3 regions of the Acinetobacter sp. Z1 genome follow, and region 1 is predicted to be linked to each of the others. Evidence: predicted binding sites of a transcription regulator. Region 1 holds the regulator's gene; each other region holds the start of a gene.
What was found. The regulator PhoB, encoded in region 1, activates phosphate uptake and scavenging genes when phosphate is short. The targets are predictions, from matches to a motif close to TGTCATNAANCTGTCATAA.

Region 2: the regulator PhoB is predicted to act here: its motif matches at 2,596-2,614, upstream of NGC85_RS05175 (inorganic phosphate transporter).
Region 3: the regulator PhoB is predicted to act here: its motif matches at 3,540-3,558, upstream of NGC85_RS08525 (porin).

What each region holds. Positions count from the first base shown of each region.
Region 1 is NZ_CP101115.1:97,336-103,469, reverse strand. It holds gene NGC85_RS00485 (MATE family efflux transporter) at 1-1,154, shown strand, start outside; gene NGC85_RS00480 (SDR family oxidoreductase) at 1,231-2,058, opposite strand; gene NGC85_RS00475 (TetR/AcrR family transcriptional regulator) at 2,364-3,041, shown strand; gene phoB (phosphate regulon transcriptional regulator PhoB) at 3,291-4,001, shown strand; gene phoR (phosphate regulon sensor histidine kinase PhoR) at 4,011-5,369, shown strand; gene NGC85_RS00460 (DUF2147 domain-containing protein) at 5,484-5,951, shown strand; gene NGC85_RS00455 (PACE efflux transporter) at 6,020-6,134, opposite strand, start outside.
Region 2 is NZ_CP101115.1:1,123,407-1,129,540, forward strand. It holds gene metH (methionine synthase) at 1-2,223, opposite strand, end outside; gene NGC85_RS05175 (inorganic phosphate transporter) at 2,661-4,289, shown strand; gene NGC85_RS05180 (Tim44 domain-containing protein) at 4,807-5,778, opposite strand; gene radA (DNA repair protein RadA) at 5,861-6,134, opposite strand, start outside.
Region 3 is NZ_CP101115.1:1,824,573-1,830,706, reverse strand. It holds gene lpxB (lipid-A-disaccharide synthase) at 1-46, shown strand, start outside; gene NGC85_RS08540 (DUF2797 domain-containing protein) at 76-945, opposite strand; gene NGC85_RS08535 (DUF6231 family protein) at 984-1,445, shown strand; gene NGC85_RS08530 (YidB family protein) at 1,604-2,233, shown strand; gene NGC85_RS08525 (porin) at 2,296-3,402, opposite strand; gene NGC85_RS08520 (HIT family protein) at 3,660-4,073, opposite strand; gene NGC85_RS08515 (YARHG domain-containing protein) at 4,152-4,421, opposite strand; gene NGC85_RS08510 (hypothetical protein) at 4,895-5,176, shown strand; gene NGC85_RS08505 (hypothetical protein) at 5,227-5,562, opposite strand; gene NGC85_RS08500 (NAD(P)-dependent oxidoreductase) at 5,783-6,134, opposite strand, start outside.

The DNA of each region.
Region 1 (6,134 bases):
CCGCGGGGTCAACGGTTTTGATTGGACAAGCTTGGGGAGCACAAAATTTAGAGAAAGTTCGTAGTGTCATTGGTTCTACTATTTTTATGACCCTGATCGGTGGCAGTATTATTGCTGTACTTGGTTTAGTGTTTGCTAAACACATCCTCGAATTACTCGGCACCGATCCGAAGGTGATGCATCTATCTTTGCCTTATGTACAGTGGATGCTAGTGGGTAGCCCTTTGCTATTCGTCTATATTATTTACACCTCAATTTTACGTGGTGTCGGCGACAGCGTAACCCCTTTAATTGCTTTGAGTTTGACCAGCCTAATTGGTTTAGCTGTCACACCCGTATTGTTAAAAGGTTATTTTGGCTTTCCTGCTTTAGGTATTGTGGCTCCTGCAATCGCCACCATTATGGGCTACGCTGCGGTACTTATCTTTCTTAGCTTATATCTGAATTATAAAAATCATCCGCTCAAAATAGATGTTCGTTTATTAAAAAGTATTCGCCACGACCCTGTGTTAAGCAAATTGATTTTAAAACTGGGCATTCCAACTGGCATTCAAATGGTGACAACTTCGCTTGCAGGCTTAGTGATCATTGGTTTGGTCAATCAGTACGGCGCACATGCCACAGCCGCTTATGGTGCAGTCAATCAAGTGCTGAATTATATTCAATTTCCAGCACTCTCAATCTCAATTGCAGCATCTATCTTTGCCGCTCAAGCGATTGGTGCAGGCAAACCCGATTTATTAGCGAAAGTTACTCGCACGGCACTGGGAATGAATATCCTATTTACCGGAAGCTTGATCACACTGGCTTATTTATTTTCAAAATATTTAATGGCGTTATTTATTACGGATGACAGTGTGATTGAATTGGGGCAACAGCTTTTATTTATTGTGTTGTGGTCGATTCTGTTTTTTGGTGCTAGTGCTATTTTTGCATCGATTATGCGTGCTAGTGGCACCGTGAATGTTCCAATGATGATTAATATTCTAACCATTGTCTTAATAGAGGTGCCATCTGCTTATTGGTTTAGCTCGATGTGGGGCTTAACGGGCATTTGGATTGCGTATGCCCTTTCTTTTGTTTGCTTATGTGTATTGCAAGCGTCTTATTATCAATTTTTTTGGAAGAAAAGTAAGATCAAAATTCTCATCTAAACGTTTAATGATGAGTGATGTGGTCTCACCAATAAAAAAGCCATTCTGATTAGAATGGCTTTTTTAATTTTTTGGCTTACATCATCTTGGTCGCAAGTGCGGCAATACGTTGATAACCCGTCGGGAATAAACGTTGGAAAGAATCCACAATACGCGCATCTGTACCAATCAACAAACGACGTTTATCTTTCAATACTGCATTTAAAATTTGACGCGCTGCTTCTTCTGGTGGTGTGCGTAAGAATTTATCAAATTGCTTGATTGATTTATTCGGATCCATACCTAAGCTTTTTAAGCTGTCATTCATTTTTGCAGCTTTGGCAATATTGGTACGAATACCACCTGGATGTACGCAAAGTGAACTTACACCACTTTTCTCGATATCAAGCTCTTGGCGTAAAGACTCAGTAAAACCACGTACTGCAAATTTAGTTGCGTTATAAGCAGATTGTGTTGGTTGCGAAGTTAAACCAAAGATACTTGAGATATTGATGATATGGCCATCTTTGGTTTGTTTGATGAACGGTAAAAACTCTTTGGTACCGTAAACTACACCCCAGAAATTAATCCCAACAATCCATTCTAAATCTTCGTAACTTGCGCCTTCCACAGTTGAGCCTAGTGCCACTCCTGCGTTATTGAAGATTAAATTCACTGAACCATGATCTTGTACAGTATCTTGTGCCCACTGTTTAACTGCTTCACGGTTTGAAACATCAAGCACCTTGATTGTTACGGTGACTGGATATTGTTTCACTAGCTCAACAGTTTGCGCTAAGCCCTTTTCATTGATATCACTCAATGACAAATGACAGCCTTGTTTAGCCAATAAAATTGCCAATTGTTGTCCAATCCCAGAACCTGCACCTGTGATCGCTGCGACTTTATTTTTAAAATTTTTCATTGCCTATCCTTTGTATTGCGAATGAGAAGCACATATTTGTCTAGATCATGTGCAGTTTAAGCTGTAACCAATATAATTTTGACAATACAGGTTGTCAATATAGTACAATACAGCTTTAAGACAAATGGCAATAACAAACACATTCCTTGTCATATTAGGTCTATTTACATTCTAGGCTGAAGATGTTTAAACGATATACAGCATGTTTTGCAAAATTTAGTTATCCTAAGTCAGCAAGACCTCGTTAAAACGTAAACAAATCTTAGATATACGATTCAAAGACTTTTTTAGGGAACGGTTTTTCCATGGCAAATGAAGATCTAGCGACGCGCAAGAAAAATAATACCGAAGTGAAAGAACGCCAATTCAAAGGTCTATCTTTAACCGAACGCAAAGAAGCACGCCGCGAAAAGTTAATTGAGGCAGGCATCGCAACCTATGGAACACATGGTTTTTTCTCGGTTACGGTAAAAGACGTTTGTAATGAAGCCAAACTTACTGAACGCTATTTCTATGAATCATTTAAGAAAAGTGAGGAGTTATTTCAAACTGTTTTCTTAAAAATGATTGGAAAAATGCAAACCTGTTTGACGCAAGCCGTCATCATGGCTGCGCCTGAACCTAAAAATATGGTTACTGCTGGTTTATCTGCACTGCTAACCGCAATTAAAGATGACCCACGCATGGCACGCATTATTTATATTGATGCCATGTTGGTACAAGACTTACATAATCAGGCCACCATTCAAGAGACTTTGACGCAATTTGATCGGATTATTCAAGGTTTCGTGATGATCACCATGCCGAACGCTCCGCAAAGTGCCGAAGAAATCTCATTGATGGCAACTGGTTTAAATGGTTACGTCACACATATTATTATTCGTTGGGTATCCGAAGGCTTTAAACAGCCTTTGTCAGAGGTTTTGGCGGCCTGTTGTGCGGTATTTTTATCGTTTATAGAAACAACAACCGAAAAAAATTAAACTCTTTTTACAGTTTTGTGACCAAAAGAACTGCTAAAATACAATGATATTAACCCAATGAATTTATTTTGTTTATTGCAGAACAAGTTGTCATCATTTGGTCATTGCTCTGCCCTATAATTGTCACAATTTATTGCTAAATTCGACTTTATTCACTCTTTTGCAATGATATTGTCATAATTAATCTTTGTAATAAGCCTGTCATAACAACAAAACGGTTAACCGTTACATATTTAAGGGTATTGCGCTGTGAAAGATGACTATATTTTAATTGTCGATGATGAATTACCGATTCGTGAAATGATCCATACCTCTCTTGATATGGCAGGCTTCCAATGTTTACAAGCTGAGGATGCCAAACAAGCACATCAGATTATTGTTGATCAGCGTCCTGCTCTTATTTTGTTAGATTGGATGCTACCAGGTGGTATTAGTGGGGTTGATCTGTGCCGTCGCTTAAAACGTGATGAAAATTTATCAGAAATCCCTGTGATCATGTTGACTGCTCGTGGTGAAGAAGATCATAAGGTTCAAGGTCTAGATGCAGGCGCAGATGACTATATGACCAAACCATTCTCAACACGTGAGCTAGTATCACGCATCAAAGCCGTTTTGCGTCGCGCCAATGCACTCAGTGGTGAAAAGGTAATTGATGCCAATGGCTTAATGCTTGATCCAGTCAGTCAACGCGTCAGTTTTGGTAACAGTATTTTAGAGATGGGCCCAACAGAATATCGTTTACTCGCATTCTTTATGACGCATCCAGAACGTGCGTATACACGTGCTCAATTGCTTGATCAAGTGTGGGGCGGTAATGTCTATATCGAAGACCGAACCATTGACGTGCATATCCGTCGTTTACGCAAAGTTTTAGAACCTTTTGGTGTAGATCGTTTTGTACAAACGGTGCGCGGTACAGGGTATCGTTTCTCTACACGAGCAGATTTAGCAGTAGGTTAAAAATCCTTTATGTATGAACCTTATCCCGTCCCTGAATTGGCACGTGAACATCAACGTTTTCGTTACAGCAGTTTATGGACGTTTGCAAAACAAGATTTAAGATTGTTACTTTTTTTCTTATTAATTGCGAGCTTAATTGGATTTGGGGTTGGATACTTTTGGAGCTGTATTTTTGTTGCCTTTATCGTTTTTTTTACTCTACAGCTCCGCTCACTTTATTTAGTGAATGAATGGATTTCAAATCGTCCCTATGATGTACCGCCTAATTTAGGGGGTATTTGGGGAGCTTTGCTATTCAATGTCTATCGAGCTCAACGTCAAGAACGTATTGTACAAGCTGAAATGGTAGGCCTAATCGACCGAGCGCAGTCTTCGTTGGTCGCTTTGGCAGAAGCAGTCGTTTTAATTGACGATCAACACCAAATTGAATGGTGGAATCCAGCAGCAGAAAAATTATTAGGCATTAATCCTCTAGATCGTGGTCGTAACCTATTATCGATTTTACGCCAACCGAGTTTTATTGAATATTTTAACCATAGCGATCAAGCACCTGATGGTATTCGTCTACAAGCGCAAATGGATGAAGAACGATATGTTCAAGTCAAACTCACTCGCTTTGGTGGAGAAAGCCGTCTTTTAGTCGCATATGACACCACTCGAGTACATAATCTTGAACAAATGCGTAAAGATTTTGTCGATAATATTTCACATGAACTACGTACGCCTTTAACCGTATTGAGCGGATATATCGAAACTTTTACAGATCAAGATGATATTACGCCTCGTTGGAAACGTGCTTTCACCCAAATGCAATCACAAACCAAACGTATGAATGCCTTGGTGAATGACCTATTGCTATTATCTAATCTAGAAAATAATAAAAAAGTGGCAAAAAACCAGATCATCGATATGGCGAATCTAATGAACCAAATCTTTGATGATGCTCGTGCTTATAATCTTGATTATGGTCATACGCTAAATTTAGACATTGATAGTCATTGTGATTTAATCGGCTCAGATATGGAAATTGCCAGTGCTTTTAGTAACTTAATTACCAATGCAATTAAATATACGCCACCCGGCGGTATTATTACCATTGGTTGGCATGAAGATGGTGACCATGCCTATTTCACAGTACAAGACAATGGAATTGGTATAAATCCCAAACATTTACCTCGCCTAACAGAACGTTTCTATCGCGTAGATAGCGCTCGAAGCCGTCAAACAGGTGGTACTGGCTTAGGTTTGGCGATCGTAAAGCATGTCCTTATGCAGCATGGTGCGCATTTAGAAATTAGTTCTAAAGAAAATGAAGGTTCAACATTCACTGCCGTTTTTCCAAAAGAACGCTTATATCGTATGATTTAAGCAGCACAGGGAACTGCTGAGTTCCCTGAATTATAATGTTATCATTCCACTATAATTATATAATAACCCTTTGTTTAAAATCTTTATTTCTATAATTTACTTTGATCTAAATTTATGATGAATCTTCAATTTCTTCGTCCTTTGATTTTACTCATCGGACTCAGCACTCCCCTTTCTGTTTTTGCAACATCGTTTGATCCACTCATTGGCACATGGAAAGTTGTAGATGAACGTACCGGCTCTTATCTATCTGATATCGTGATTAGAAAAAATTCTAAGACAGAACAATACAGTGCTGTGATTGTAAAAATTTATCCCAGCAGTAAAGGAACAACGCCCACACTATGCACAGCGTGCTCAGGCACTTTAAAAGATCAACCGCTTCTTGGGATGGAAGTTCTCACAAATCTGAAAATGCTAAAACCCAATGAAGAATTAGGACAAGGTATTTGGATAAACAGCACCGATGGCAATAAATACAGCCTGACTGGTCGCCTAAGTAAAACTGGAAAAATGTTAAATATCAGTGCAAAAAATCCAAGTAATAATACTTTCCGCAATATGACGTGGATACGACTTTAATAAAACGCTTTCAACAAGTGTATCCATTCACACTGTTTTCAAGTAGCTGATTACTTTCAATTTGAGCATCAGTTTGATGTATTGATGCTCAGTTGTTTAGCTTCAACCAAATGATTGGGCAAACCAAAAACATGATCAAAAAAGTAATTATAAACAAAGGTATAGCACGGAATCAGTATCATT
Region 2 (6,134 bases), 1.0 Mb from region 1:
TTTTTCGGCTTCGATGTATGGATTCAACCAAGCCACTGCTTGCTTCATCACACGCGCAGATTTGACCACTTGTGGTAGGAACATTTTGCCCGAACCAAATAGATCACCAACGACATTCATACCATCCATCAATGCGCCCTCAATCACATCAAGTGGACGTTTTGCTTTTAAACGCGCTTCTTCGGTATCTTCATCAATATAAGTAGTGATGCCTTTGACTAAGGCATATTCAAGACGTTTTTCTACCGACTCATTGCGCCATTCAAGGTTTTCAGCTTCACGCTGTGCGCCACTATGACCACGGAACTTTTCCGCTACTTCAAGCAGTTTTTCTGTCGCGTTTTGACCTGACTCACCTTGGTTTTGATTCAGAACAACATCTTCGACCGCTTCTTTCAGTTCTTTTGGAATATCGTCGTAAATCGCCATTTGACCAGCATTCACGATCCCCATGGTCATGCCTTGTTTAATGGCATGATAAAGGAATACTGAGTGAATCGCTTCACGTACAGGTTCATTACCACGGAATGAGAACGAAACGTTAGAAACGCCACCTGAAATCATCGCATGTGGTAGGTTTTGTTTAATCCAGCCAGTTGCTTCAATAAAATCGACGCCATAGTTGTTGTGTTCTTCGATCCCTGTTGCCACGGCAAACACGTTCGGGTCAAAAATAATATCTTCAGCAGGGAAGCCCACTTCATTGACCAAAACATCATAAGAACGTTTACAAATTTCACGTTTACGTGCAGCCGTATCGGCCTGACCTGTTTCATCAAAGGCCATCACAATAATCGCAGCACCATACTGGCGGCATAGGCGTGCTTTTTCGACGAACTCGTCATAACCTTCTTTTAAGGAAATCGAATTGACGACGGGTTTACCTTGAACGCATTTTAAACCTGCTTCAATAATTTCCCATTTTGATGAGTCAATCATGATCGGCACACGAGAGATATCAGGCTCAGATGCAACCAGATTCAGGAAATGCACCATTGCACCTTGCGAATCGAGCATCCCTTCATCCATGTTAATATCGATGATCTGTGCACCAGCTTCCACTTGTTGTTGTGCAACTTCTAGAGCTTCGGCAAATTTCTCTTCACGGATAAGGCGTAGGAATTTTTTTGAACCCGTAACGTTGGTACGTTCACCGACATTGACGAATAGTGAATCATCATAAATGTTAAATGGTTCTAACCCACTTAAACGACAGGCAGGTTTGGTTTCAGGGATTTGACGCGGCTTGATATCTTTAACTGCATTATAAATGGCACGGATATGATCAGGCGTTGTACCACAGCAACCACCCGTGATATTGATCAGACCACTTTCGGCAAACTCTTTAATGAATTCCGCTGTTTGTTCTGGGGTTTCGTCATATTCACCAAAGGCATTTGGTAAACCTGCGTTTGGATGCGCAGAAACAAAAGTATCAGCAACATCAGAAATCGTTTTAACGTGTGGGCGCATCGCATCTGCACCCAAAGCACAGTTAAAACCAATCGAGAGTAAATCACCGTGGCGCACCGAGTTCCAAAAAGCTTCTGCTGTTTGACCTGTTAAAGTACGACCCGATGCATCGGTAATCGTACCTGAGATCATCAATGGCAGTTCATGACCAAGTTGCTTGAATACTTCTTTAACTGCGAAGATTGCAGCTTTACAGTTCAATGTATCAAATACAGTCTCGATCAAGATGATGTCAGCACCACCTTCGATCAGGGCGTGTGTTGCCTCAATATAGTTTTCTTTTAATTCGTCAAAGGTAATGTTACGAAAAGCTGGGTCATTTACATTGGGTGAAATAGAACAGGTGCGAGATGTCGGACCGAGGACACCTGCAACAAAACGAGGCTTCTCTGGGGTCGAGTATTTTTCACATGCTGCTTTAGCTAAGCGTGCCGCTTCACGGTTGATCTCTGGAACGAGGTCTTCCATGTGATAGTCTGACATTGAAACACGAGTGCCGTTAAAGCTGTTGGTTTCAATAATATCTGCGCCAGCATCTAAATAAGCTTCATGAATGCCTTGAATAATCTGCGGCTGGGTTAAAACCAATAAGTCGTTATTGCCTTTTAGATCTGATGCCCAATCTGCAAAGCGTTCACCACGATAATCTTCTTCTTCTAGTTTATGGCGTTGAATCATGGTTCCCATTGCACCGTCAATAATCAGAATGCGTTGAGTAAGAAGAGATTTTAGGGTGGCAAGCGTGGACATAAGGAACCCCAGTAGATAGTCAATATAAAAAGCAGGGGCATTGTAACAGAAGCTACGATAAAGCGCGTATTTTAAGCACGAGTGAGTGGTGATTCATCAGTACACATTTTAAATGTCATAAAACTTTCATCAAAGTGCAATAATTCGTCTTAATAATGGTCATAGTAAAAGCTCATCAGATGAAATATGACAAATAAATTTCATATTTTGGTGCGTTTGTTGCAAATTCAGACAAACAGTTATTGAGAAGTTTGTTTTATTTTAATTTATTGTTTTATATGGTTTATTTTTAAATTTAGGGTGAATTTTTGCTAGAAAAACACAAGATAATTTCAAAAAAATATGAAATTTAGCCTTTATATGACAAGTCGTTGTCATATAATTGTCACAATTTAATTAAACAATACAGGGGATTTTACTATCCTCTAACCGTCTACATGAATTCAAATCTTCCTCCTGCTTCGGATTCACCGCTTGCCAGCTCTACGGCAAAATCGACGAATGTACATGTACCAACACCGAAATTTTTCATGCCGGTGTTTTTGACAATTATTGTTGCAACACTTATTTATATTGGTTTTCAGGTCAGTGCTGATCTAGCACATGTACCGCCATTGAGTTTGTACTCTGTCATTCTTTTATCGACAGCTCTTTTTATTGCACTCGCTTTTGAGTTTGTAAATGGTTTTCATGACACTGCAAACGCTGTTGCAACTGTAATCTATACAAATGCATTACCTGCACCAGTTGCTGTAATGTGGGCAGGTTTCTGTAACTTTTTAGGAGTTATGGTTGCAAGTGGTGCGGTTGCTTATGGCATCATTGCATTACTTCCTGTTGAAATGATTATGAATGTAGGTAGTGGCGCAGGTTTTGCAATGGTATTTGCTTTGCTGATTGCTGCTATTTTGTGGAATTTAGGAACTTGGTTCTTAGGAATTCCTGCTTCAAGTTCACATACATTGATTGGTTCAATCTTGGGTGTGGGCATCATGAATCACTTGTTAAATGCATCAACTGGCGCAACCAGTGGCATTGATATGGATCAAGTGATTAAAGTCGGTAAAGCGTTATTATTCTCTCCACTCATTGGTTTTGCTTTTGCTGCGGTTGTATTTTTATTGGTGAAAAAAATATTTAAAAACCAATTGGAATTATTTCAGCCACCAGAAGGTAATAAACCACCGCCACCATTAATTCGTGCCATTCTAATTTTCACTTGTACTGGTGTAAGTTTTGCGCATGGTTCAAACGATGGTCAAAAAGGCATGGGTTTAATCATGTTGATTTTGATTGGTTTAGTACCGTTGGCTTATTCTTTAAACAAAAGTTTAGATGCTCAACATTTACAGTCATTTGAACAGCTATCTGCTCAAACAGCGACCGTATTAAATGTAAGTCAAAATGAGTTATCTGACGAAAAGTCGCGTGAAGTATTAACGAAATTTATTCAAACCAAAGAGCAAACAGCTGAGGTTGTTCCAGCACTTGCAAGTATGACTGCGCATTTGGGCACTCGTGTTGCAACTTATGGTGATCTGAAAGCGATTCCAGAAGCTGCGGTGAGTGAAATTCGCAATGATATGTATTTAAGTACAACAACGTTTAAGCGTCTGGATAAAGCTGAAGCTTTACCTGCTATGGATACTGCTCAAGCGAAGGTGGTAAAAGAATATCGTAGTAGCTTAGATTCATTCCTTCAGTACATTCCAAATTGGGTGAAAGTTGCAGTTGCATTGGCACTTGGTTTAGGAACAATGGTGGGTTGGAAACGTATCGTAGTTACTGTAGGTGAGCGTATTGGTAAAAACCATATGACTTATGGTCAAGGTATGTCTGCTGAATTAGTGGCGATGAGTACCATTGCTGCTGCTGATGGTCTCGGTATGCCAGTATCAACTACACACGTTTTAAACAGTGCGGTTGCGGGTACTATGGTAGCCAATCGATCAGGTTTAAATTTTGCGACAGTAAAAACAATTCTTTCAGCTTGGGTCTTTACTTTACCAGCAACAATTACATTGTCCGGTGGCTTGTACTGGTTGTTTTTACAATTTGTTGGCTGATAAAATTAGTAGTTTATTGAGTTTCTCGTTTTATGGCTTTGCTTCGGCAAAGCCTTTTTTTATTTGAATAGTCCTAATATCTTCTGCTGAAGTGAGACATAGTTTAGCAAACTGTTTGCTTTGATTAGAGTCATGAGTCATAGCTGAAAATATCTTATTGATTGCTAGGAATAGCAGATAAGTACTTCATGCCAGAGTAGCATTTTGATTCTCTTTGATTGCTGTAGAGCTGAGTTAAATAAAACTATTTTTGTAATATCCAAAAAATACTTTTCAAATTTCAATAAGCTTTATTCCCCAAACGAGGAATATTTTTTAAAAAATTTATCAGCTAGTATGAATCTACCGATCGTGCTTCGGTTGTGCTTAAAACTCAAATAATACTTTCTGATTTTGTTTACACTCAGCCATTCTCGATACTAGAGAGTGGCTTTTTTTATCGTATCTTTCTTTTTAAAAGTGTAGACAATAAAAAAGAGCTATTTAAATAGCTCTTTTAAAAGACCATACGCAATGTTTAAGCTTGTTGAATACCAGCAACAACCCAATCTTGTTGTGAGCCAGCAGGCTTAACAAAGTGCCAAATTTCTGTAAAAGGTTGCGGCAAACTGTTCAAATCCTCGCTTACAGTACCCGTGAAACGCACACTGACAAGGTATTGACCATTTTCAGTCGTGCTTTCAACTACCATAGCATTGAGATTGCTGAATTCTGCTACATCTTGATCTTGGTTCGCCATGATATCGCTGTACATCGAACTATAAAGTTCTGGTGTTAAGTAACGACGAATTTCTTCTACATTATTTGCACTGTTTACCGACTGGATATGATTGAAACGTTGACGTGCAATACGTAAGAATGCAGCAGGTTCAGTACCATCTGGTAATTGGTTGCCACTGCTCATCGAAGCTGAGCCGAAAGGTGCTTGTGTTGCTGTTGATGTTCCACCTGCAACTGACTGACCAAAAATATTGGTGTTGTCACTCGTTTGACGAACAGTTGATTGAGGCGGAGTTTGACGGCCAAAATTATTGTGACCGCCATTATTTGGTGCATATGGATTATTAGCTGCTAATTTTTTTTTTGCGCCGATTTTACGGAATAGGAAGAAAGCAGCAGCGGCAGCGAGTAATACCCAAATCCAGCTTGGGATGCCACCTTTTTCTTCCTGCTGTTGAGCAGCTTGCTGTTGTTCAGTTGAAGTAGGGTTTTTATCATCTGCTAAGGCATTCGCTGCAACAGCACCTACAGCAGCACCAGCTACACCAGCTGCAACCATAGAGCCAACGCCTGGACCTGATTTTTGTGGTGCAGTTTGTTGTTGAGCAGGAGCAGCTTGACGTGATGGTTGATAAGATTGGCTAGATGAATTAGATCTACTCATACCATGACTTTTTCCACCACCTGCACGTTTTGCTTCTGCAAGCGGTGCAGCAACAAGTGTTGCCATTAAAAGAGCTGCCATCAAGCCACGCTGGTGTACTTGCATCGAAAATTCCTATTCAAATTTAATTTGTAAGTGTATTTATGCAGGTATTAAGCATTAATTTCAACTAAAAAAGTATGTTTTTTTATGTCAATTCGTCACTCAATTGCATTGCTTCAGTTAAAGCTTCATGTAAACGTGCAACTGTAATGATTTGAACGCCTTCGATTGCTTTTTGTGGAGCATTCGCTCTAGGTAAAATCACATATTTAAAACCGTGCTTAGCCGCTTCTTTTAAGCGCTCTTGTCCGTTTGGCACAGGACGAATTTCACCTGACAAACCGACTTCACCAAAAACAGCCAATTGTTGTGGTAAGGCTTTACCGCGTAGGCTGGAGGCACAAGCTAGTAATACCGCT
Region 3 (6,134 bases), 1.7 Mb from region 1:
TCCTGTACATGCAATTTTAAGTTGTTTGAAAACAGATGCGATATAAAAAAGGTGGCATAAATGCCACCTTTTTGTTTAAGTTCTCAATACCAATTCGTAACCTGTATATTTACGAATATTGATCACACCAATATCAAGTAATAGATACTGACCTTTGATACCGTGTAAAACCCCTCGAATCTTTGGTGTCTTATCTAAGTTTAGCGATTTAATCTTTTCAGGATATTGTTCAACTGGATATACAAATTCTTTTGGTAATTCATTTTCCAAGAATTCCAAATCCTCATTGAATTCCAGATTTTGATTAAACTCATCGCGTATGCTTTGAATCTTAGGTGCAAATTCTTCTAAAATTTGATCACGTTGTTCAATTAAATTAAGTGGTTCCGCTTCACCTTTAAGTAACTTACGCCAATCTGTTTTATCTGCAATCTGAGTACCAATTAATGTTTCCAAATGCCCAGATAAGCGACGTGAACCAACTTTTAAAATCGGTAATGCTTGTGTTGCACCTTGATCTAGCCAACGTGTCGGCATATTTACAATACGGGTGATACCAATTTTTAGCGCACTAGAATTTGCTAAATAAACAATGTGCGGTTGAAAGCAAACTTTATGAGCAAAATCATCTTCACGACATGTACCGAGATGATAATGACAAGTTTCCGGTTTCATAATACATAAATCACACTCAGCTTTGGTCTTGAAACATTTAAAACAATGACCTTGTGAATAAGACTTAGGTGTTTTTGCGCCGCAAGAGGTGCAGAAAATATTTCCTGTCCATTCAATCTCTAACTCTTGCCCTAAAACAAAAGGTAGATCAGTTTCTGAACGATCCAATATAAATTTATATTCAACATTTGCCTTGCTTGTTGATTGATCAGTTACACTATGCGTTTTGAGCGCTGCATGCATTTTATGACAAATGCCTTGTAGTTCCATGAATAAACTCTCATCTTTCTCAATCAAGGGTTGCAGTTATGGCTGAACAAAATGTCATCGCTTCTATGCTAGACGATTTATCTAAAGAACAGTCCATTCATACTGCACTTTGTATAGGTCAACACATTGACCAAAATGCTTCGATTCAATGGCATTATTTTAACGTAACTGACTTTTTAAATCTGCCATTTACACAACGTTATGATTTAGGTTTTGTATTATTTGATACAGATGAAATGCAAAGTATCAGTGAAGTACAAAAATCGCAGTTATTGGTGAAATTACGTGACTTAATGGCAAAGCGTATTGTAGTCGTTAGTAAGTTGAACGATGAAAAGCTATTACGTTCACTTGGCTTCACACAACTCATTGATAAAACAACGCATGATAGCGATTTTGCCTTGTGGCAATTCAATATTTTGACTTATAAGCATGTTCCAGACTGGTTTAATTCTAAGTTTTGGGCAAATCCAGAAAATTGGAATAAATTTCGTTGGTAAGCTCTCGATATTTTCTGCACGTATATTCGCCTCTTTGAATCGAAACGGTATAAAACTGATTGCATGTTCTTGCAAATTTTAACATTTTAACTTTGTTATCGATTGTGAAAGCAGCGTATGCTTTTTGAATAAATAATTCCAAAAGGAACGTGTAGCTCATGACGGATTTAACAAAGATTGTTGAAATTTTAGCGAAACAAGCTTTAGGCGGTCAGCAGCAATCAGGACAAAATAGTGGTTTAGGTGGAATCTTAGGTTCTGTATTAGGTCAACTTGGCGGCGGACAACAACAAAATAGTCCAAATCAACAACAAGGTGGGTTAGGTGGAATCCTTGGGTCTGTTTTAGATCAATTTGGTGCTGAAAATAATAATTCAACCCAAACCCAAAGTAATACAAGCGGTGCAGGTACTGCACAAACCTTATTGATTGCTGTATTGCCTATTATTCTTGCGTGGATTCAAAAACAAGGCGGTTTGCAAAGTGCATTAGATAAACTGAAAAATGCGGGTTTGGCAAATCAAGTACAAAGTTGGGTCGATCCACAACAACCAAATGCTCAAGATGTTCCTACCCAAAATATTCAAAACTTATTTGACGACCAAGATGTAGAACAAGTTGCACAGCAAACGCAAGCACCAAAATCAGCAATTTACGGTGCTATTGCATCGGTCTTACCTCAAGTGATTGATTCGCTCACACCACAAGGGAGCAGTACAAATCCGCAAGAAGCGAATCAAGATATTCAGCAAGTCTTAAATTTAGTCAGTGGTTTCTTAAAAAAATAAATTAAGTAAAAAATAAAAGGGCATATAGCCCTTTTATTTTTAGTATTAGTTTTTACTTCAGATTAGAAGTTGTATTCCATACCTAAACCGATAGTTGTTTTCTTATCATCTTTTACTAACCAATCACGTTTTTGTTGACCAACTACGCCATAAAAACGTGCTTGTTTATTGATTTGATAGTCTGCACCAAGACCATATAAATCTTGTTTACGATCATCACGACCATTCACTTCAGTTGTTGAAGAGATGTATTCTGCTTTTAACTTAATTGGTGTAGAAGGGATCGTATAAGCAGCTGTTACGCCATATGCATCTTCTTGTAAGCCTTTATAAGAAGTTACAACAGCAGGGGAACCACTCGTTACAGTAACAGTATCATCTGTTGGTTGTGCAGTTTGCCATAACGCACCGAAAACTAAACCATCAGCACCAATTTTAGTTAAGTCTAAAGAACCTGTAACACGGATTGCATCTGTATAAACAGTATTATCGCCACTCAAGTCGCTATATGCGTTGTATTTTGAAGCAACACCAAAGTTACCAGCAACTGCTGCTGCTAAGCCCCAGTCTTTATTTTCATAAGTAAGCGAGGTAGAAACACCATCACCGAAGCTGTCACGACTACCTGTTTGACCTTTTGCATTATTTTTTACAGCAGAAGATTCTTCACCTTGTTGGAACATGATGTTGAAAGCTAAACCACCTAATAGTTTTTTATCGGTTTCAAAGCCGATTACGTTTTTCAAACGATCTTCACCCACTAAAACTTTAGTCATATCTAGTTCATTGTGGTCGTTGAATATATCTTGGTTATTACCAGCTGCATTTTTAAAGTAAGAGTCAAATTGACCTACTTTTAAAGTCGCAATACCATCAGATTTAATACCGACAAAGCGATTGCGGTTAGAAAACGATTCTTTCTGATCGCCATCGGCATCAATTTGCCATTCGATTAAATAAACTGCTGATAATTTATCAGTTAATTTTTCTTCGCCTTTTACCCCAATACGAGAAGCATTTGAGTTTACTTTTGTCACGCTTTCGTCTTTAAAGCCATTCTTATCGATTTGATCTAGAGTTACGTTGAGCTTACCATACAATGTTGGTGCTGCTTGCGCTGCATTCATGGCTAAAGTTGCTACAGTAGCAGCAAGAAGCAATTTTTTCATTGAGATTTCTCCAAAACACTTTTTGTAAATGGCTGATGCCTTAGTTACTGTTATAAGATTGCTTATGTACAAAAAGTTACATAGCTCACTAACTTGTATGCAGTATCGGCAAACTTTGTGACAAAGAAGTGAAAGAAAAATGACAGTTTAATGACGATTCATATTTAGCAACATTTATGCTTATTATTGATTTTTATAAATTTATGATAATAAAAAACGGAGCATAGCTCCGTTTAATCAAAAATATATTAATAAGATCACAGTACAGCTTTAATTTTCTCAGCGAGCGATTTAATTTTTTCCTGATCACCCATTTGAGCAGCGTGCCGTCCTAATTCATGAATAGAACTTGGGATCAAATGGAAATGCACGTGAGGAACGGTTTGTCCTGCTGCAGCACCAGAAAGTTGCATCAATACGATACCTTTGGCGTCTAACGCTGTCTCAATCGCTTTTGCAATCTTTTGGACGATTTGAATCGTGTATGCGGCTGCTTCAGGTGGTAAATCAAGCAAGCTCACTGCTGGAACTTTAGGAATAACCAAAGCGTGACCATCGGCTTGAGGCATAATATCCATGAACGCGAGTACATGATCATCTTCATATATTTTGATTGCTGGTAATTCACCACGAAGAATTCGAGCAAAAATATTCTGGTCATCGTATGCCATGAATAGTCCTTTATTTAAAAAACTTTTAAGAAGCTAAATGAAAATACGGAACTCAACTTGTTCCGTATGCTTCATATATTATTTGCAATTCAACTCTTTTTGACGAGTTTTAATTTCATCAAGACGTTGTTGCTCTTTATCAGAGAACTTTGGCTTAGTTGTATGGCAGTTTTCATTACCATATTTAGCTTTTGCATCCGCATCTTTGAAACAGAAACCTTTAGAAGCATAGATAAGATTGTAATCATCTTGCAGTTTTTTGCATTCTTGTTCTGGCGTTGCAGCTTGAACATTTACACCTACAAGGGTTATTAATCCAGCAAAAACCGCAGCCGTTAACTTATTCATGAGGTATTCCTCTAATCAAAAGAGTATAAACCAAAGTTGTTTGTAAAAGAATTTTACATGTCACATTTGGTTACTACGTAATAAACAATATACGGCTTATTGGTGAAATTTCAATGAAACAGTATTATACGAGTGTAATTTTACTCCATAATTTATTCATTAAATAAATTTTAACGATAATTATCAGTGCTTTAATTTGTTACATGAGATGAAGAATAAATTCACTCTATTTACAAATTATTGTTTATTCTTTAATCAAAAAACTGTATTGCACGAGCTATTCAAGATCATTGAATTAAGAATGAACCAGTCTAATTTTTAGACATAAGGGAAAGTCATTTTATTAGGGCATTGATGAAGTGAATATAATTATGCGTTTTAAAGTCGTTTAGGTGAATAATTTTTCTAATCATTATTAATGACTATATTTTACTATTTGATAAACTATATGCTCTAAAAGAAGAGTCAATTTAATGAAACATATAATATTTGGAATAATTTCAGTTTTAATATCAATAAATACTTCTGCCAGAGAAACCAACTCTATACGTTCATCATATGAACTCGTAGGTATTGGGGATAGTGAAAGTGATTTGCTTAGGAAAATTGGAAAACCATATCCGAGGTATTTTATTTACAAAGAGGGACGACACACCTGCGCCGCAACGGAATATATCTATGATATTGATATGCAAATTTACACTGTTTGGGTCTGTAATGGGAAAGTCTTCAAGATTGATGTAGCCAATAAATAATAAATGATCCAATTGAAGCTCTTTAGAGAAGAGCTTCAATATCTAATTCTCTAAAAAATTCTTGAACTCGCTATATATTCTTTTGAGATCGAATTAAGGCTATCTAATATCTTTGCTGAATCACGAGTTAATATAGCTGTATTAAGATCACTCATGTAGTGAACCAATTGATCTTTAACTTTTTCAGCAAATTCCGAAGTTACAGCTTGATCTTCATAAAGAAGTACATAGTTTTTGGCAAAACCATAAATGAGAAGTAATGAGCTATATTCGAGTTGCTGATCAGAGTTTTTAAGAGATTGTTCACATTGAACTTTTAATTGTTTATAAGCATCAGTTCCATTAGCAGAACTTTTAAAATTTTCAAAAATAGTTTGGAATTTCATTTTGATAACTCACTTAAAAAGAAATCCTACAGGTCTATTGAGTCAAAATCAAGCCTCAATTGTTTTAAAAAATTACGTGATAAATTTACTATTTTTGAAGCAGAAGATATTGTTTAAAAATTTACTAGAACTGCTCAAAATGAACAGTTCTAGTCTTTTGATCATATTGTTTTGAAATGACCTAAATAAAAGATAAATATTGCTTTTATAGAAGAATCGTTTAATCCAATGTAATTTTACTCCAAGATTCATACAACTTAACAGCAGAAGAAAAATCACTATTAGGCTCAGCCATTAAGTTTGCAGCTTGAATCAGACTTTGGGTTAAAGACAAAATTGGAGCGGGGAGTTTAGCTTCATGTACTAAATCCAAAGCGATTCCAGTATCTTTTGCGAGTAAAGGCAAAGCAAAAGTTACAGGAAATTCACGACTGAGTACACGCTGAGGGAAAATGGTTTCTGTCACTAGGCTTTTACCACTGGAAGCATTGATACAATTCAAAGCAGCATCTAAATTCACCCCATGCGCTTTAAGCGTCGTAAAACCTTCAGCAACAGACCATAAATTTACA